DNA from 3 places in the Microbacterium sp. SWDP-B6 genome. Region 1 is predicted to be linked to each of the others. Evidence: predicted binding sites of a transcription regulator. Region 1 holds the regulator's gene; each other region holds the start of a gene.
The links. The regulator LexA, encoded in region 1, represses DNA repair genes until DNA is damaged. The targets are predictions, from matches to a motif close to TCGAACANNTGTTCGA.
Positions count from the first base shown of each region.

Region 2: a site for LexA is predicted at 2,291-2,306, ahead of imuA' (DnaE2-dependent mutagenesis accessory factor ImuA'). Genes of this name have one in related genera too.
Region 3: a site for LexA is predicted at 3,526-3,541, ahead of recA (recombinase RecA). Genes of this name have one in related genera too.

Region 1 covers NZ_JAPFGV010000002.1:28,851-34,970, reverse strand. Annotated here, with positions in the region: gene OPU70_RS04695 (S9 family peptidase) at 1-967, opposite strand, end outside; gene lexA (transcriptional repressor LexA) at 1,077-1,763, opposite strand; gene OPU70_RS04685 (LysM peptidoglycan-binding domain-containing protein) at 2,045-2,407, shown strand; gene OPU70_RS04680 (histidinol-phosphate transaminase) at 2,499-3,593, shown strand; gene hisB (imidazoleglycerol-phosphate dehydratase HisB) at 3,590-4,207, shown strand; gene hisH (imidazole glycerol phosphate synthase subunit HisH) at 4,204-4,845, shown strand; gene OPU70_RS04665 (MinD/ParA family ATP-binding protein) at 4,918-5,976, opposite strand.
Region 2 covers NZ_JAPFGV010000001.1:29,720-35,839, reverse strand. Annotated here, with positions in the region: gene OPU70_RS00200 (type III polyketide synthase) at 1-774, opposite strand, end outside; gene OPU70_RS00195 (CYTH domain-containing protein) at 829-1,473, opposite strand; gene OPU70_RS00190 (response regulator) at 1,466-1,678, opposite strand; gene OPU70_RS00185 (prepilin peptidase) at 1,714-2,184, opposite strand; gene imuA' (DnaE2-dependent mutagenesis accessory factor ImuA') at 2,317-3,114, shown strand; gene OPU70_RS00175 (DNA polymerase Y family protein) at 3,111-4,652, shown strand; gene OPU70_RS00170 (error-prone DNA polymerase) at 4,652-6,120, shown strand, end outside.
Region 3 covers NZ_JAPFGV010000001.1:746,313-752,432, reverse strand. Annotated here, with positions in the region: gene OPU70_RS03825 (FtsK/SpoIIIE family DNA translocase) at 1-1,711, shown strand, start outside; gene pgsA (CDP-diacylglycerol--glycerol-3-phosphate 3-phosphatidyltransferase) at 1,711-2,286, shown strand; gene OPU70_RS03815 (CinA family protein) at 2,283-2,771, shown strand; gene OPU70_RS03810 (helix-turn-helix domain-containing protein) at 2,913-3,221, shown strand; gene OPU70_RS03805 (DUF3046 domain-containing protein) at 3,246-3,470, shown strand; gene recA (recombinase RecA) at 3,738-4,781, shown strand; gene OPU70_RS03795 (regulatory protein RecX) at 5,091-5,660, shown strand; gene miaB (tRNA (N6-isopentenyl adenosine(37)-C2)-methylthiotransferase MiaB) at 5,731-6,120, shown strand, end outside.

The DNA of each region.
Region 1 (6,120 bases):
TGCCGGAGAGGAGCACTCGGGTGCCTGCGACATCGTCGATGCTGACATGGCCGTCGGCGGCAACGGGGATGCGGTGGGCACCGCCGTCCCGCTCGATGACGTCCACCTCGTCGCGTCCGTTCGTGCGCACCGCCACGATGCGACCGTCGGCGAGCGGTCGATACCAGCGATTGCCGAGCACCCAGAGTCCGTACCCCGTGTCGGCGTCCGTGTCGGCGATCCGCTCTGCGGGACCGACCGCTTCGCGGCCGTCGACGCGCTGTCGGTGCAGCGCCCAGCGACCGGAGGGGTCATCCGAGTACAGGATCTCGCCGTCGTCCGTCCACTCCGGCTGGAGGGCGGCTCGCGTGGGCAGCTCCGTCCGGCCGGTGCCGTCGGAGAGCACCAGCGACGCGTGCTGCCACGGCATGCGTTCGCCCGACCATTCGACCCACGCGGCGCGAGTCCCGTCGGGAGACAGCGCAGGATGCGCGTAGAACGACTCTCCCTCCACGAGCACCTTCAGCAGCGTCGGATCGTCGGAGGCGGACCCGTCTGTCGGGATCTCGACGATGCCGCGCTGGTGCGGGTCGACCGAGAGGTCCTCCCGCACCGCGAACAGTCGCCCGTTCTGCAGGCGCAGGCCGCCATGTGCCGGCCCCGCGGGAGTCAGGGGCATCGGGGCGCCACCGCGGGGCATCCGATGCACACGCTGATCCTTGGCCTCGACGAAGAACAGTGTCCCCTCGGCATCCGCCGTCCACGCCCCTCCGCCGTACTCGTGCACGCGCGACCGTGCACTCCAGGGCGCGGGGAGGATCTCGGCGCCGCTGGAACTTCGTACCGTCAGGCGACCGCCCTCGGCAGGCACCGACTCGCCCCACCAGATGTCATCGCCGACGAAGGCGGCGCCGTCGATCCTCGGAGACGACGCGGCGATCCGGTCGGGAGTGAACGGAGAGGGCCAGGTACCGAACGGCGACGACATGGTTCGAGCCTATGGCGCACCGGCTCACGGCGTCACACAGGGTGGGTTTCGGGCCAGGCGACGAGGTCTCCGAGAATGCACGATTCCGGAGGCTCGTGTGCGGAGAGGGTCAGACGGAGCGGAGCACCGCGACGATCTTGCCGAGCACGACGGCCTCGTCGCCGAGGATCGGCTCGAAAGCGGAGTTCCGAGGCAGCAGCCACGTGTGGCCGTCTCGTCGCCGGAGTACCTTGACGGTGGCCTCGCCGTCGAGCATGGCGGCCACGATCTCACCGTTCTCTGCGCTGTTCTGCGAACGGACGACGACCCAGTCGCCATCGCAGATCGCGGCGTCGATCATCGACTCGCCCGACACCTTGAGCATGAACAGGTCGCCCTTGCCGACGAGCTGACGGGGGAGCGGGAAGATCTCCTCGACCTGCTGGTCGGCGGTGATCGGAACGCCGGCGGCGATGCGCCCGACGAGGGGAACCAGTGCGGCGTCTCCGACGGGCGTCGCCACATCGGCAGGGTTCTCACCGCTCGCGCCGGGGAGGTCGATGAGCACCTCCATCGCGCGGGTCTTTCCCGGATCGCGGCGCAGATATCCGCTGAGCTCGAGCTGACCCAGCTGATGAGTCACGCTGGACAGCGACTTGAGTCCGACGGCGTCGCCGATTTCGCGCATGCTCGGCGGGTAGCCGTAGTGACTGATCGACGTCTGGATGACCTCGAGGATCGCCATCTGCTTCGGGCTCAGGCTCTTCCGGCGACGAGTGCGCGGGGCGTCGGCCTCGGGGGCGGAGTTGTCGCTCATGGTGCTCCTCAGGTGTGCGATCCGGCGTCTCAGTTCGAATGTCGGAGGCCCGTGATGGGGTGTTCCTATCGAAACCGTATCCGAGAAACGCGACGATGTGGAAGATCTGTTCGAGCGTGTCGGCCGATTCTCGCACTTCTGTTTCGAAGAACGCTTGACAGATGTTCGAATTCGAAGATAACTTCGGTACGTAGCTTCGCATCCCCGGCTCCCGGCCGAGGCGTGGATGCGAACGCTACGCCAACTTCACCGCCCACGCGGTAGATGCAGAGGAGCACGACATGAGCACCATCACCTTCAGCAGTGCAGCAGTCCTTCCGGCTCGTCCGGCGACGCGGCTCCGGCTGACGGCGCGTGGTCGACGCGTCGTGCTCGCCGTCGCAGCGGTGCCCCTCGCCGTCGGAATCGCCTTCGCGGCGATCAGCGGCGGCAGCGCGATGGCCTCGGGTGAGCAGACGGCGACGGCGACGTTCGCGACCGTGACCGTGATGCCGGGCGACACTCTCTGGTCGATCGCAGAGGGCATCGCGCCCGAGGCCGATCCGCGCGACGTGATCGGCGACATCACACGGCTGAACCTGCTGCGCGGCGGGGAGCTGCAGATCGGTCAGGAGCTGGCGATTCCGGCGCAGTATTCGGAGTGAGCCCGACTTCGCCCGATTCGTGGAGCGAGGCGGGGGAGTTCCCGTTCACACTCGGTCTCGACGGGCATTCATGGGGCGAACGCGGCCTACCATGGGAAGGGTGACTGCATCACTCGACGACCTGCCACTTCGCGACGACCTCCGGGGGCTCACGCCGTACGGAGCGCCTCAAGCGCCTCTCCCGATCGCACTGAACGTCAACGAGAACACGCATCCGGTTCCGGACGCCGTGGCCAGCGACATCCTCGATGACATCGCGGTCGCGCTCCGAGACGTCAACCGCTACCCGGATCGCGAGTTCACCACGCTGCGCGAGGGGTTCGCCGAGTACCTCGGCCACGGTCTCGAGGCGGATCAGATCTGGGCGGGCAACGGGTCGAATGAGGTCCTTCAGCACATCCTGCAGGCATTCGGGGGGCCGGGTCGTACGGCGTTCAGCTTCAGCCCGACCTACTCGATGTACCCGCTGATCTCGAAGGGGACCGGGGCGCGGTGGGTCGCCGGCGCCAGGCAGCCCGACTATACGATCACGCCCGAAGAGGCGGCAGCCCAGGTCAGGGATGTCGACCCCGATGTCATCCTCCTGTGCTCCCCGAACAACCCGACGGGCACACCGCTCGGTCTAGACGTGGTCGAAGCGGTCTACGAGGCATCGACGGGGATCGTGGTCGTCGACGAGGCCTACCAGGAGTTCGCGCCGCGCGAGGCGGCCTCCGCCCTGACCCTGCTCGAAGGACGCCCTCGGCTCGCCGTGTCTCGCACCATGAGCAAGGCCTTCGCGTTCGCGGGTGCTCGCGTGGGCTACCTCGCCGCCGATCCCGCCTTCATCGACGCCCTGAGGCTCGTGCGTCTGCCGTACCACCTCAGCGCTCTCACTCAGGCGGCGGCGGTGGCCGCACTGCGCAACTCCGACGTGATGCTGGGCATGGTCGAGGAGATCGTCGAGCAGCGGGATCGCATCTCGGCGACGCTCGAGGCCCTCGGCTACACGCCGCACGAGTCGTGGTCGAACTTCGTCCTCTTCGGGGGCGTGGCAGAGCCTCAGAAGATCTGGCAGCAGCTGTACGACCGGGGAGTGCTGATACGCGACGTCGGGATCCCCGGACACCTCCGCGTCACCGCAGGCACCGAGGCGGAGACCACCGCGTTCCTCGATGCCCTCGCCTCGATAGGATCGGCTTCATGAGCACCCCCGCCCAGATCTCCCGCACCGCCACGCGTGTGCGCAGCACGTCGGAGTCCACCGTCGAGCTCGAGCTGAACCTCGACGGCACCGGTGCGAGCCGCATCGACACGTCGGTGCCGTTCTTCGACCACATGCTGACGGCGTTCGCGAAGCACTCTCTCACCGACCTCACCGTGCGCGCATCCGGAGACACGCAGATCGACGCCCACCACACCGTCGAAGACATCTCCATCGTGCTCGGTCAGGCGATCCGCGAGGCGCTCGGCGACAAGTCCGGGATCTCCCGCTACGGCGACGCGCTGGTCCCGCTCGACGAGGCGCTCGCCCAGGCCGTCGTCGACATCTCGGGGCGCCCCTACCTGGTTCACACGGGAGAGCCCGCCGGTTTCGAGCACCACCTCATCGGGGGCCACTTCACCGGGTCGCTGGTGCGCCACTCCTTCGAGGCGATCACGTTCAACGCCGGGCTGACGGTGCACGTGCGCGTCCTCGGTGGCCGTGACCCCCACCACATCGCTGAGGCCGAGTTCAAGGCGTTCGCTCGAGCATTCCGCCAGGCCAAAGCGCTCGACCCCCTGGTCGACGGCATCCCGTCGACGAAGGGTGCGCTGTGAGCTCGGCACCCAGGGTCGCCGTCTTCGACTACGAATCGGGCAACGTCCACTCGGCGGTGAAGGCTCTCGTCGCGGCGGGTGCGGACGCCGTGCTGACGCGCGATCGCAAAGAGGCGCTCGAGGCCGACGGTCTCGTGGTGCCCGGCGTCGGCGCGTTCCAAGCCGTCCGAGACGCGCTCTACGCGCACGGCGGCGACGAGATCATCGACCGTCGCCTCGCAGGCGGACGCCCCGTCCTCGGCATCTGCGTCGGGATGCAGGTTCTCTTCGCACACGGCGTCGAACGCGGGCATGATGCCGAGGGCCTCGGCGAGTGGCCCGGAGCGGTCACCGAACTCAACGCGCCCGTGCTTCCGCACATGGGGTGGAACACCGTCGAGCCGGGCGCCGACTCCGTGCTGTTCAAAGGCATCGAGAACGAGCGCTTCTACTTCGTGCACTCGTACGCCGCGCAGTCGTGGGAGCTCGATGTCATCCCGCCGTTCCCACAGCCCGTGCTCACCTGGTCGACCTACGGAGACCCGTTCCTCGCCGCCGTCGAGAACGGACCGCTCTCGGCGACGCAGTTCCACCCGGAGAAGTCGGGAGAGGCAGGAATCCAGCTGCTCCGCAACTGGGTCGACAGCCTCCGGTCGTGACGAGCGATACCGGGCGCCCCGGATCGAGAGCCCGTCGCACAGCTGCGCGTCGGTGACCGCCCGCGGGGCTGCTCAGAAACCGCGCGCGACCGCGGCTGCGGCCGAGAGCCAGGATCGCTGCGTCGGTGCCGCGAGTGCCCGAAGGCGCAGGTGGCCGTCGACCATCTCGCGGTCGAAGGGAATGCCGACGACTTCGCGCGCGAGAGGCTGGTAACCCGCGATCACGTCCGTCACCTCGGCCGGTGACGCCTTCGGATCGGCCTGGCTGACGATGACCACCGATTCCCGCGCGAGCCGCGCCGAGCGCTCGTCGCGGTCCTCGAGCGCCTCAAGCAGCAGGGCCCCGGCTTCGGCATGGTCATCGCGTGTCGTCGTCGCGACGACGATCTGGTCGGCGAGGTCGATCATCCGCAGCCACATGGGATCGGATTCGTCGTTGCCCGAGTCGATGATGATCAGGCGATAGAACTTGGCCGCGATCGCGTGGATGGAGTCGACGTCGGTGGGCCGGAGCCGGTTCTCGTGCGCGAGTCGGATCGGCTTCGACCGCAGGACATCGTATTTCTCCTGAGGCTGGTGGTGCACGAAGTGCGCGAGGTCCGCAGACTGTCCCTGGGCTCCGAGCAGACGCTGCGTCTGCGGAAGCAGTTCAAGCAGTGTGCGGTCGTGAGCCCCGGTCTCGGTGCGCCAGCCGAGCGTGCCGCGGGTCTGGTTGTTGTCCCATGCCAGTACGCCGGCTCCGCCGTACTGAGCGAAGACCGCTGACAGCAGCACGGTGGCCGGTGTCTTTCCCGCCCCGCCCTTTCCGTTGACGACCGCGACGGTGCGGGGTCCCGGCCAGTGACGGCTTACAGCGTGCTCGTCGTCGCGCACGGCTCGCTCGCGGGCGTTGGGTCCGAGGGAGAATCCGACGCGATTGAGCAGCCCGCGCCCGCCCTGTCGCGCGGGCTCCTCGCGGCGCTCCTCCTGCAGGAACGAGCGTCGTCCTACACCCTGCTCACGCTGCTGACGGCGCGATGATGCCGAAGACGCCGACTCGGCCGCAGCGGCGTTCGGTGCCGGCGGGGGCGCGGTGGTCGGCGCCGGCAGCGGCGGGGTGGGCGGGACGCCGGGGGTCTGGTGCTGCGGCACGCCATTCGCCGGGGTCGGCGTCGACGTCGGCGGGATGTTCGGGGCAGGGGCAGGGGCAGGGGCAGGGGCAGGGATCGGCGCCGCAGGGCTCGCCGCGGAACGGGCGTCAGTACCGGGAGCGGCAGGGCTCTGCGGCCCCGCCCA
Region 2 (6,120 bases), on a different contig from region 1:
GATCATCTCGAAGCCGTGGTCGCCGATCGTCCAGGCCATGTCCTTCTCGCCCTCGGCGGCGATGGCCGTGTGGAAGCCGTCGAGGCGGACGGCAGGAACCGGTGTCGGGAGATCGCGCGCTGTGACGATGCCGGCGGCCGCCCCGTCCGCGAAGAGGGAGTTGGCCACGATGAGATCCGGGTCCTCCGACGAGCGAAGGTGCACGGTGCACAGCTCGACGCTGACCACGAGCACCACGGCAGCGGGATCGGCCGCGCAGAACTGGCTCGCCGCTCGGAGCGCCGGCAGTGAGGCGTAGCAGCCCATGAATCCGAGGTGATAGCGCTGCACGCTGTCTGAGAGACCCAGCCCCCGCACGATCTCGTACTCCGGGCCCGGCGCATGGAAGCCCGTGCACGATGCGGTGATGACGTGCGTGACGTCGGCGGCGACGATGTCGGGGTCTGCGTCCAGCGCGCTGCGAGCCACCTCGACGAAGAGACGAGACGCCTCGCGTATGTAGACGTCGTTGCGTGCGGCCGTTCCCGGAGACTGCAGAAGGCCGGACTCCCGATCGAAGAAGAGCGTCGCGTCGGTGCTCGCCGTGGAGGAGAGCTCTTCGATGACCGTGTGACGGGTGTCGATGCCCGATCCGTTGAAGGATGCTCCGATGATCCTCTGCGCGAGGCGCCCGACGTCGGGCTGCGAGGCGAAGATGTCGCGCACCTCGTGCTGCTCGATGACGGTGTCTGGAACGATCGTCCGCAGCGAGCGGAGTACGGCGGAGCGGGTCATGTCTGCCACTCAAGCATGGCCCCGCTCACACGCGGAAGGGGCTTGCGCCGTGAGTCAGAAACCCAGAGCACGGGCGAGCTTGGAGCCGGATGACGCATCGCGACCCCCGACGGCGAAGATCACCCTCTCGACGGCCTCGAACAGGGCCGCTCTCCCCGCCGGGTCGGCGGGCGCAGCGGGGCCGAGCTCGAATTCCCACTCGCGCCATTCACGCTGCACGTCGTGTCGGAGGTCGGTCGCGCGAACGTGATCGTCGACGAACTCGGCGACCACTCCGGCGGTTCCGGTGAGCAGATAGGCCGTTCGGGTGTTCTCGATCCGGGCGAGGGGCGTCAGCGGGCCCGTCGCCCATCGAGAGATGGTCTCTGTCACCGCCTCGGGGATCCTGTCGTCGTCACCCAGCGGCCAGCCGATCTCCAGACGGCCGTCGCCCTCACGCGGTCCCTTGATATGCCAACCGGCATCGGGTCCGCCGGTGCGACGACGAAGAGCCACCCCTGAGCGGGAGAGTCCGGCATCCGCGGTGTCGAAGTAGCGTGCGTCGAGTTCGCGCACCTCGCCCGACGACACGGCATCCACTCCGGGAACCCCCACCCACTCCGGAAGAGGGGTGGCGTCGTCGACGTCGTACTTGCGCTCGACCTCGACGACCCTGGAGGGTTCGAGGCCGGACTGCGGAGCGGTGTGGTGCTCAGTCATCCGACGGGCTGATGTCCTCGAGGGATTCGTCGTACCAGTAGTCGATCTCGGTGGGACCGTCGGTGTCGCCGGTGTTCTGCGCGTCACCGCGTCTGTTGTACACCACCTGGGTCTCGCTGTAGGGGACGATCAGCTTGTCGTCCGCCTCGCCGAGAGGAATGATCTGCCCGTCGAGCGGGCCGCCGTGAAGTCGCGCAAGTGCCATGTGCTCACCCTAGCGCCGACACGCTGCAAGACGCCTCACCGCACGAGGATGCCGAGGATCGCGCCGAGGATCATCCACGGCCCGAAGGCGATGCGCGTCGAGCCGTCCGCCCTGCGGAGCATCATCAGCGACAGGGAGAACAGAGCACCGAGGACGAAGGCGGATGCTGCTCCCACGGCGAGCGCCTGCCAGCTGTGCCAACCGAGGATCAGGCCGATGACGGCGGCGAGCTTGACGTCTCCTCCGCCCATTCCCTCGCGGCTGAGCAGACGGAGCGCCGCATAGAAGCCGCCGAGGATCAGCATGCCGAATGCTGCTCTGACCGTCGCCGTGCTCTCACCGGAGGTGATGGCGTCGGCGACCCCGAGGAGGATGAGCGCCGCGAGGGTGGGGAGCACGATCCGGTTCGGCAGTCGATGTGTGCGGATGTCGATGGTGACGAGCATGCAGGCGACCACGAACAGCATCAGATGGACGGTCACGACGGCCACGGTGCGGAGATCCATGCGGGAAGGCTAGAAGAAGGCGGATGCCGGCGAGGACGGCGTGTGGATAACCTCCCCTGCCGATGTCGGAGGTTCGAACTATCGTCATCTACTCCAGTTGCTTTATTAGTACATATCTTCGAGGATGGATTCATGGGGATCGGGCTCGATGCGGTGACCGCGCTCTCTCCGGCTGGCGACTCCCGCGCCGGAGAGGTTCTTCGGCTGCGCCGGGAGATCAGCCGCATGCAGCGCAGACGCAGCGAGCATCCGCTGCTCCCCCTCGAACCCGCCTTCTCCTCCCTGCTCCCTGAAGAAGGACTGCAGACGGGGACGACATACACCGTCTCCCCCTCGCCCAGTCTCGTCCTCGCGCTGCTCGCGGCGGCGTCGCGCAAGGGCCACTGGTGTGCGGTGGTGGGCATGCCCACGCTGGGCGTGGAAGCCGCAGCGGCGTTCGGAATCGAGCTGCCTCGACTGATCCTCGTCCCCGAGCCCGGAGACCGCTGGCTCGCCGTGACCTCTGCGCTCGCCGAGGTGGTTCCGCTGATCGCCGTGCAGCCGGGAGGCAGAGCACGCGATGCCGATGTGTCACGACTGAGCGCACGCCTGCGAGACCGCGGGAGCACCCTGCTCATCACCGAGTCGACAGCGTCCGGCGCCTGGCCGCAGAGCGAGGGCTCCATCCGACTGCACGACCAGCACTGGCTCGGTGTCGGTGAGGGGTGGGGGCTGATCGAAGGTTCCACGGCGACGGTGTCAGCCCGGACGCGGCACAGTCCGCTGTCGTCGAGCGTGCGCGTACGCCTTCCCGGCGCCCACGGCGCGGTCGAAGAGCTGCCCGCCGAGCACACCGCCGTCGAGACCATGGCCGAGATGACGACGCTGCCCGGCTTGCGCGGTCACGAGGCCACTCCGCTCGAATACCCGCGTCTGGCGGTGGCCGGATGACCGCTGCTCCGCTGCGGGTCCTCGTCCTGTGGCTTCCCGATTGGCCGTTGCGCGCCGCCCTGGGCGGGCCACCGCCTCATCCGCCGACGGCGCTGGTGCATGCGAACACCGTCGTCGCATGCACCGCTTCGGCGAGGGAGCACGGTGTGCGCGCCGGCCAGCGCCGCCGCGTCGCGCAGGGGCACATCTCTTCGCTGCGCGTGCTGCCGCACGACACCGACCGCGACGAGAGGGCCTTCCTTCCGGTGCTGCAGCTCATCGAGAAGCACGCCCCCGGCGCCGCGCTGCTGCGTCCAGGACTCGCGGCGGTGCGGGCACGGGGCATCTCCCGCTACCACGACGGCGAGGCCGAAGCAGGGCGGGCCCTCATCGATGTCCTCACCGAGGCGGGCTTCCCCGAGGTGCGCGTCGGCATCGCCGACGGCCCGTTCACGGCAGAGCTCGCCGCCAGAGGAAGCGCCCCGTGCACCGTCGTTCCTGCAGGTCTCGCGAAGGACTTCCTCGCCCCGCTCCCCGTGGGTGTGCTGCGAGACGAACAGCTCACCGGTCTGCTCATCCGGCTCGGCGTGCGCACGCTCGGCGACTTCGCCGCCCTCGATGAGATCGAGGTGCGCGATCGCTTCGGCGAGCGCGGCGCCCGCCTGCACTCCCTCGCCGCCGGTGCCGATTCCCGCGCCGTGGTGGCACGACCGCCCGACCCCGAACTCGTGCGCTCCGTCGAGTTCGAACCGCCGCTCGCCGGAGCCGATCAGGTGGCCTTCGCGGTGCGGCAGACGGCCGATGCGGTCATGCTCGCTCTCGGAGAAGCCTCGGTGGTGTGCACAGAGATCCGCATCGACCTGATCGACGACGACGGCAAGGTGTTCTCCCGTCCCTGGCTGCATCCGACCTGCTTCGATGCCGCTGACCTCGTCGACCGGGTGCGCTGGCAGCTCGAGGCGCTGGGGGCGGAGTCAGCGAAAGAGCCGATCGATGAGGCTCGCGCGTTCGGCGGGATCGCCCTGGTGCGGATCGCCCCCGTGGCGGTCGATGATGCCGCCCATCACCAGCCCGGACTCTTCGGGTCCGGCACGGATGAGCGCCTGCACCACGCCATCTCCCGCGTGCAGACGATGCTCGGCCACGAGGGCGTCGTCACCGCCGCTCTCTCCGGCGGACGCTGGCTCGCCGATCGACAGGTGCTCACTCCGTGGGGAGAACGCCCCGTCGCCCCCAGAGACCCCGGGCACCCCTGGCCGGGAAGCCTTCCCGATCCTCTTCCCGCCGAGGTGTTCCGTCCCCCTCGTCCCATCGGAGTGCTCGCACCCGACGGTGAGACCGTCCTCGTCGACGACCGGGGTTCGCTCTCGGCGGCACCCGCTCGCATCGACGGCGACGATGTGCAGGCCTGGGCTGGCCCGTGGCCGATCCATGAACGCCGATGGGAGGCCTCCGGCGGCAAGAAGGGGCATCGCCTGCAGATCATCGATGACCATGATCGGGCCTGGCTCGTCTTCTGCACGGGAGATCGCTGGTGGGCCGAGGGGAGGTACCGCTGATGGGCTGGCACAACCCTCCCCTGTCCTGGAACGAACTGGAGCGCACTCTCAGCGGCGAGGAATCGCCCTATCCGACCGGAGGCATGCCACCCGGCAGTCGCCCCGACCCGGGCCCCGTCAGCACCAAGCGCAAGCGAAATCCCCCGACCTCCGTGCACCGACCTGAGGATGCGGTCCCCTATGCCGAGCTGCACGCGCATTCGTCGTACTCGTTCCTCGACGGCGCCTCCTCACCGGAAGACCTGCTCGCCGAGGCCGAGCGTCTGGGGCTCACCGCGCTGGCACTCACCGACCACGACGGTTTCTACGGAGCGGCCCGCTTCGCCGAGGTCGCAGAGCTGATGGATGTGAGCGTCCAGACGGTCTACGGTGCCGAGCTCTCGCTCGGTCTCGACGCCCCGCAGCGGGGTACCCCCGATCCGGTCGGCGACCATCTTCTGGTGCTCGCCGACGGCCTGGAGGGCTATCACCGTCTCTCCGGCGCCATGACGGCTGCTCACTTGCGCGGCGGAGAGAAGGGCCGCCCCGTGTACGACCTCGATGAGCTGGCGGCCACCGCAGACGGGCACTGGACGATCCTCACCGGATGCCGCAAGGGCGGCGTCCGCCGTGGGCTCGAAGCCGGAGACGCGCAGACGCCGCTGCGCCGTCTGGTCGATCTGTTCGGCCAGGATCACGTCGCCGTCGAGCTCTTCGACCACGGCGACCCGCAGGACACACGTCGCAACGACGCTCTCGCCGATCTCGCCCGGCGGTTGCGGTTGCCTGTGGTGGCGACGAACAACGTGCACTACGCCGCCCCCGAACGCGCATCACTCGCCGAGGCGGTCGCCGCTGTGCGTGCCGTGCGCAGCATGGACGAGCTCGACGGCTGGCTTCCGACCCACGGAGGAGCACATCTGCGCAGCGGTGCGGAGATGTCCGCGCGCTTCCGGCGCCACCCCGGCGCGATCTCCTACGGGCTCGAGCTCGCCGCTGCGTCGGCCTTCTCCCTCCGCCGAGCACGACCGGCCCTGCCGAAGCAGGAAGTGCCAGACGGTCATACCCCCATGAGCTGGCTGCGTCACCTGGTATGGGAGGCCGTGCCGACGAAGTACCCGCACCTCGATGACGACGGTCGCCGCAGGATCGGGCGCGAGCTCGACGTGATCGAGGAGAAGGACTTCCCCGGCTACTTCCTCATCGTGCACGGCATCGTCGCAGAGGCACGCCGTCGCGGCATCCTGTGTCAGGGACGTGGTTCTGCCGCGGCGAGCGCCGTCTGCTATCTCCTCGGCATCACCGCCGTCGACCCGATCCTCTACCGACTGCCCTTCGAGCGGTTCCTGGCGACGACCCGTCAGGAAGAACCGGACATCGATGTGGATTTCGACTCCGATCGCCGGGAGGAGATCATCCAGTGGGTGTACCGCGAGTACGGAAGAGAGCGTGCGGCACAGGTGGCGAACGTCATCCAGTACCGTCCGAA
Region 3 (6,120 bases), on a different contig from region 1:
CGAGTCCGACACGGGCGAGATGCCCGAGCTGCCGGGACTCGACGGCTTCGGAACCCCGGGGCCGGGGGAGAAGGGGCCGCAGGCGCCCGTGACCCCCTACGTGCTTCCCTCGCCGGGGCTGCTGGTCGAAGGACCGCCGCCGGTCATGCGTTCTGAAGCGACCGACAAGGTGATCGAACAGATCACGAGCGTGCTGACCCAGTTCAAGGTCGACGCGAAGGTCACCGGATTCTCTCGTGGCCCGACAGTCACCCAGTACGAGGTGGAGGTCGGCCACGGTGTCAAGGTCGAGAAGATCCTCCAGCTGAGCAACAACTTCGCCTACGCGGTCGCGTCCAACGATGTGCGTATCCTCTCGCCGATCCCGGGCAAGAGCGCGATCGGCATCGAGATCCCCAACGCCGACAAGGAGATGGTCGCGCTCGGCGATGTGCTGCGGTCGCCCGCGGCGCACAAGAGCACGCATCCGATGACGATCGGCGTCGGAAAAGACGTCGGCGGCAACATCGTCATCGCGAACCTCGCGAAGATGCCGCACCTCCTGGTCGCCGGTTCCACAGGGTCGGGTAAGTCCAGCTTCGTCAACTCGATGATCACGAGCCTGCTCATGCGCGCTCGGCCCACGGACGTGCGGATGGTCCTGATCGACCCGAAGCGGGTGGAGCTGACGAGCTATGCGGGCGTTCCGCACCTGATCACGCCCATCATCACGAATCCCAAGAAGGCCGCCGAGGCGCTGCAGTGGGTCGTGAAGGAGATGGACATGCGGTACGACGACCTCGCGTCGTTCGGATTCCGCCACATCGACGACTTCAACCGGGCGGTGCGCGCCGGTGAGGTCGAGCTCCCTGTCGGCAGCGAACGCGTGCTCAAGCCGTACCCGTACCTGCTGGTGGTCGTCGACGAGCTCGCAGACCTGATGATGGTCGCCCCGCGCGATGTGGAGGATTCGATCGTCCGCATCACCCAGCTCGCGCGAGCATCCGGCATCCACCTGGTGCTCGCCACCCAGCGCCCCAGCGTCGACGTCGTGACCGGTCTGATCAAGGCCAACGTCCCGTCGCGCCTCGCGTTCGCGGTGACGAGCGTCACAGACAGCCGAGTGATCCTCGACAGCCCCGGTGCCGACAAGCTCATCGGCCAGGGCGACGCGCTGTTCTCGCCGATGGGATCATCCAAGCCGTTCCGTCTGCAGGGAGCGTGGGTCGACGAGAAGGAGATCGACGCGGTCGTCAAGCACGTCACCCGTCAGGCTCGTCCCGACTACCGCGCGGACGTGCAGGAAGCACTCGAGCCCACGAAGAAGAAGGAGGTCGACGAGGACATCGGGGACGATCTCGAGCTTCTCCTCGCGGCCGCCGAACTCATCGTGTCGTCGCAGTTCGGATCGACATCCATGCTGCAGCGCAAGCTGCGCGTCGGATTCGCCAAGGCGGGTCGCCTGATGGACCTCCTCGAGTCGCGAGAGATCGTCGGCCCGTCTGAGGGCTCCAAGGCGCGTGACGTGCTGGCGACGGCCGAGCAGCTGCCCCAGGTCATGGCGAAACTGCGCGGCGACGACGCTCCACCGAAGCCGGCCGCTCCCACTTCTGCCGCAACCGCGGCCGGAGCACCGCACGACCCGGTCGAGGCCCAGTTCCAGGGGCTGCCGGTGGTCGAAGCTGAAGACGACGGCGACGAAGACGCCTGGGGACTGACAGGACGAGACTGATGGCTATTCCACGGCAGCTCCCCAACGCGATCACCATCGCGCGTATACCGCTTGCGGTGATCTTCTTCATCCTGCTCCTGATGGGCGGTACCTACGGGCTCGATGACATCGTCATCCGTTGGGTTGCGGCGATCCTGTTCGTCGTGGGCATCTCCACCGACTGGGTCGACGGCTACCTCGCGCGTCGCCACAACATCGTCACCGACTTCGGCAAGCTGTGGGATCCGATCGCTGACAAGCTGCTCACGGGAGCGGGCTTCATCGGACTCGCCGTGCTCGGGGAGCTCAACTGGTGGGTCGTGATCGTGATCCTGATCCGCGAGTGGGGCATCACGATCCACCGCCTCATGGTCGCGAAGGAGCACGTCGTGGCGGCCGCGTGGATGGGCAAGATCAAGACCGCGGTTCAGGCCGTGGCTCTTTCCTGGGCGTTGCTCCCGCTGCACGTGGTGATAGGACCCCAGCTGTGGGTGGTCGGAACGGCGATCCTGATGATCCTGGCGCTGATCCTCACCGTCGCGAGTGGCATCGACTACATCGTGGCGCAGGTGCGAGGGGCACGGCAGCCGTCGTGACGTCGGCGTCGGCGTCGGAGGTGCTCGCCGCGCTGATCGAGCGTGGCTGGACCCTCGGTATCGCGGAGTCGCTGTCGGGCGGGGCTCTCGCTGCGGAATTCGTCTCGGTGCCAGGCGCGTCGGCGTCGCTGCGCGGAGCGATCGTCGCCTACGCCACCCCTGTGAAGCACACGCTTCTGGGGGTCGACGACGGCCTGCTCGATGCGCACGGGCCCGTGCACCCCGACGTGGCGCTGCAGATGGCGGCTGGGGCGCGTCGCGCGCTGCAGGTCTCCGGAGTCCCTGCTGACGTCGGCGTCTCGACCACGGGGATCGCGGGACCGGATTCACCCGACGGTCAGCCCGTCGGCACGGTGCACATCGCCGTGGTGACCCCGTACACGTCCGTGAGCGAGGCATTCAGGTTCGACGGCGATCGCGCCCAGGTCCGCGCTCAGACGGTCGATGCGGCCGTGGCCATGCTCGCGCGGATCCTGCGGGAATAGCTGATGCGCGGGTTCCGTTATGTCCTTTGTGCTCACACCGAAAGCACAGCGTGCGAAGGTAGATTTTGTGAAGGTCGGTAGGACTAGACTGGCGGTCTCCTCGAGGGAGACCTCGAGAAGGCGATCTGGGAGGAGGTTCCGATGATTCTTGTGCGACAGGAAATCGGCGATGTGCTGAGGGACTTCCGCCTGCAGAAGGGGCGTACGCTCCGGCAGGTTGCAAGCAAGGCATCCGTGGCCCTGGGCTATCTCAGTGAGGTCGAGCGGGGCCAGAAAGAGGCGTCGAGCGAGATTCTCGCCTCGGTGGCCGATGCTCTGGATGTTCCCATCTCGATCATCATGCGAGAGGTCGGCGACCGCATCTCCGTCCTCGAGGGCATCCAGGTCTTCCCCGATGTCGTTCCCGATGACCTCGTGGCTTCCGTCGAGCCAGAGCTTTCGCTTCACTGAGCGTCGGATTCTCTTCGTTCTCTGATGCGTCGCAGTGAGTTCCTCCGCGCAGTCGACGCGGAATTCGGTGGTCGAGGGTCGTCGCTCGTCAGTGACCTCATTCTGACCCAGCTCGCCGGACGCACTGCGGACCAGGCTCTGGACGCGGGCGTTCCACCGCGTGACATCTGGCTGGCGCTGTGCGCCGAGACCGATGTGCCTCAGGAGCGGCGGCACGGCGCCGGGCGCCTCGAGCCGCGCAAGCGATGACCCTCCGACGCATACGACGAGCGTTCGACTAACGACATGCCGTGACGGCGTGTCGTCGAATATGTGTTCGAAACGGGCGTAGTCTTCTGCACAAGTGGTTCGGAGACGGTGTTCTCCCTGATTCGCGGAGCTGACGACGCAATGTCCGAGGCCCCTCGTACGGTGAACAGCAAGCCGAAGAGCCATACGCCTTGTCGGAGAGTTCCGCCCAGCCGGGAGGACCGCGACAGCCTACAGGCGGCACCACGCGAGCATAAGGAGCACGTCATGCCATCACCCGCTGACCGCGAGAAGTCCCTCGAGACTGCACTTGCCCAGATCGACCGTCAGTTCGGAAAGGGCTCGGTCATGCGACTGGGCAGCGACGAGCGCGCACCCGTCGCCGTCATTCCGACCGGTTCGATCGCTCTCGATGTCGCCCTCGGCGTCGGAGGGCTCCCGCGTGGACGAATCGTCGAGATCTACGGCCCCGAGTCCTCGGGTAAGACGACGCTCACGCTGCACGCGATTGCAAACGCCCAGCGTGCCGGCGGGATCGCCGCCTTCATCGATGCCGAGCATGCGCTCGACCCCGACTACGCCGCGAAGCTCGGTGTCGACATCGACGCTCTTCTCGTCTCGCAGCCCGATACGGGTGAGCAGGCGCTCGAGATCGCGGACATGCTCGTCCGCTCCGGCGCCATCGATCTGATCGTCATCGACTCCGTCGCGGCTCTCGTGCCTCGGGCTGAGATCGAGGGCGAGATGGGTGACTCCCACGTGGGTCTGCAGGCTCGACTGATGTCGCAGGCACTGCGAAAGCTCACGGGTGGACTCAACCAGACGAACACCACGATGATCTTCATCAACCAGCTGCGCGAGAAGATCGGCGTCTTCTTCGGATCGCCCGAGACCACCGCGGGTGGAAAGGCGCTGAAGTTCTACGCGTCGGTTCGCATGGACATCCGCCGCATCGAGACGCTGAAGGACGGCACCGATGCAGTCGGAAACCGCACCAGGGTCAAGGTGGTGAAGAACAAGATGGCACCGCCGTTCAAGCAGGCGGAGTTCGACATCCTGTATGGCGTCGGCATCTCGCGCGAGGGCAGCCTGATCGACTTCGGTGTCGAGCACGCCATCGTGAAGAAGTCCGGATCGTGGTACACCTACGACGGCGACCAGCTGGGCCAGGGCAAGGAGAACGCGCGGACGTTCCTCCTCAAGAACCCCGATGTCGCGCTTGCGATCGAGACGCAGATCAAGCAGAAGCTCGGCATCGGAGGAGCCACCGAGGCGCCTGCTGACGAGCTCGCCGAGCGTCGTCCGGCATGAGCGTGATGGTTCGCGGTTGGGGAACACCCGGAGTGAACCATGAGTGATGGCGGGGGCGGGCCTGAGCAGCTCGCCCCCATCATCCCCCTTTTCGGTCGTGACGACACACGCGCGAAGTCGGTCGACCGGGAAGGTCCGGAGGTTGAAAGTGCGACAGCTCGTTCGGCGCCCGACGCCGGGGTGTGGCAGTCGACAGGGGGCGTCTCGAGCCGCGATTCGAATCCCGTCGCGCCCATCGACTCTCGTGGGCCCAGTGAGCGACATCCTGCTCGCGGCGCAGCGGCTCGGTCCGCACCGCGTCTGCGCGCGTTGCAGTCGCAGGATCTGGGATTCGACGATGTCCCGGGCGTCGACCCCTCCCAATTGCGTGCCGACGCAGAAGAGCTCCTCGTTCGCAAGCTGCGGACTCGTTCGCTCTCTCTGTCGGAAGCGCGGATGGTGCTGAGGGGCTATGAGAAGAACGCCGTGCGGCTCGATGCGGGTGCGATCGATGATGTGATCGATGATTTCTGTCGACGAGGGTACCTCGACGACACGCTCCTCGCCGGCCAGCTGGTGACATCCGGGATCGAGCGCAAGGGGCAGGGGCGAGTTGCGCTGTCGAGGGCGCTCTCGCAACGGGGCATCCCTCGCGATGTGATCGATGCGGCGCTTGACGACGTTCCCGACGATGACGCCGAGCGCGCACTCGAGTACGCACGCTCGAAAGCACGAGCCATGTCTCGTCTCGACGGCGACACAGCGCTGCGACGTCTGGTCGGTCAGCTGTCCCGCCGTGGCTACAACGGCTCGGTCGCGATGACAGCCGCCAAGTCTGCCCTTGCTGAGGCCTCTTTCGGCTCGTCTTCATCCGGGGTTCGATTCGTCGACTCGGACTGACTGAGGCGAGGGGCTCGAGCCCCTCACCTCAGCGGCGGTGTCGCGCAACCGCTCGTAGAATGGGGGGATCATGAATATCCCTCGCAGTGAGCCGACGATCATCGCGTCATCGTCCGCAGCAATCGATCTTGATGGACGCCAGCGCTCCTACGAGGTCCGCACCTTCGGCTGCCAGATGAACGTCCACGATTCCGAGCGACTTTCTGGCTCGCTCGAGAGCGCAGGATATGTCCGCGTGACTGACGGTGCCGAGGCCGACGTGGTGATCATCAACACGTGCGCGGTGCGCGACAATGCCGCAGGCAAGCTCTACGGAACCCTGGGCCAGCTCGCCTCGGTGAAGCGACGCAAGGACGGGATGCAGATCGCCGTGGGCGGCTGCCTGGCGCAGATGGACAAGCAGGCCGTGCTGGAGAAAGCGCCGTGGGTCGACGTCGTCTTCGGCACGCACAACATGGGT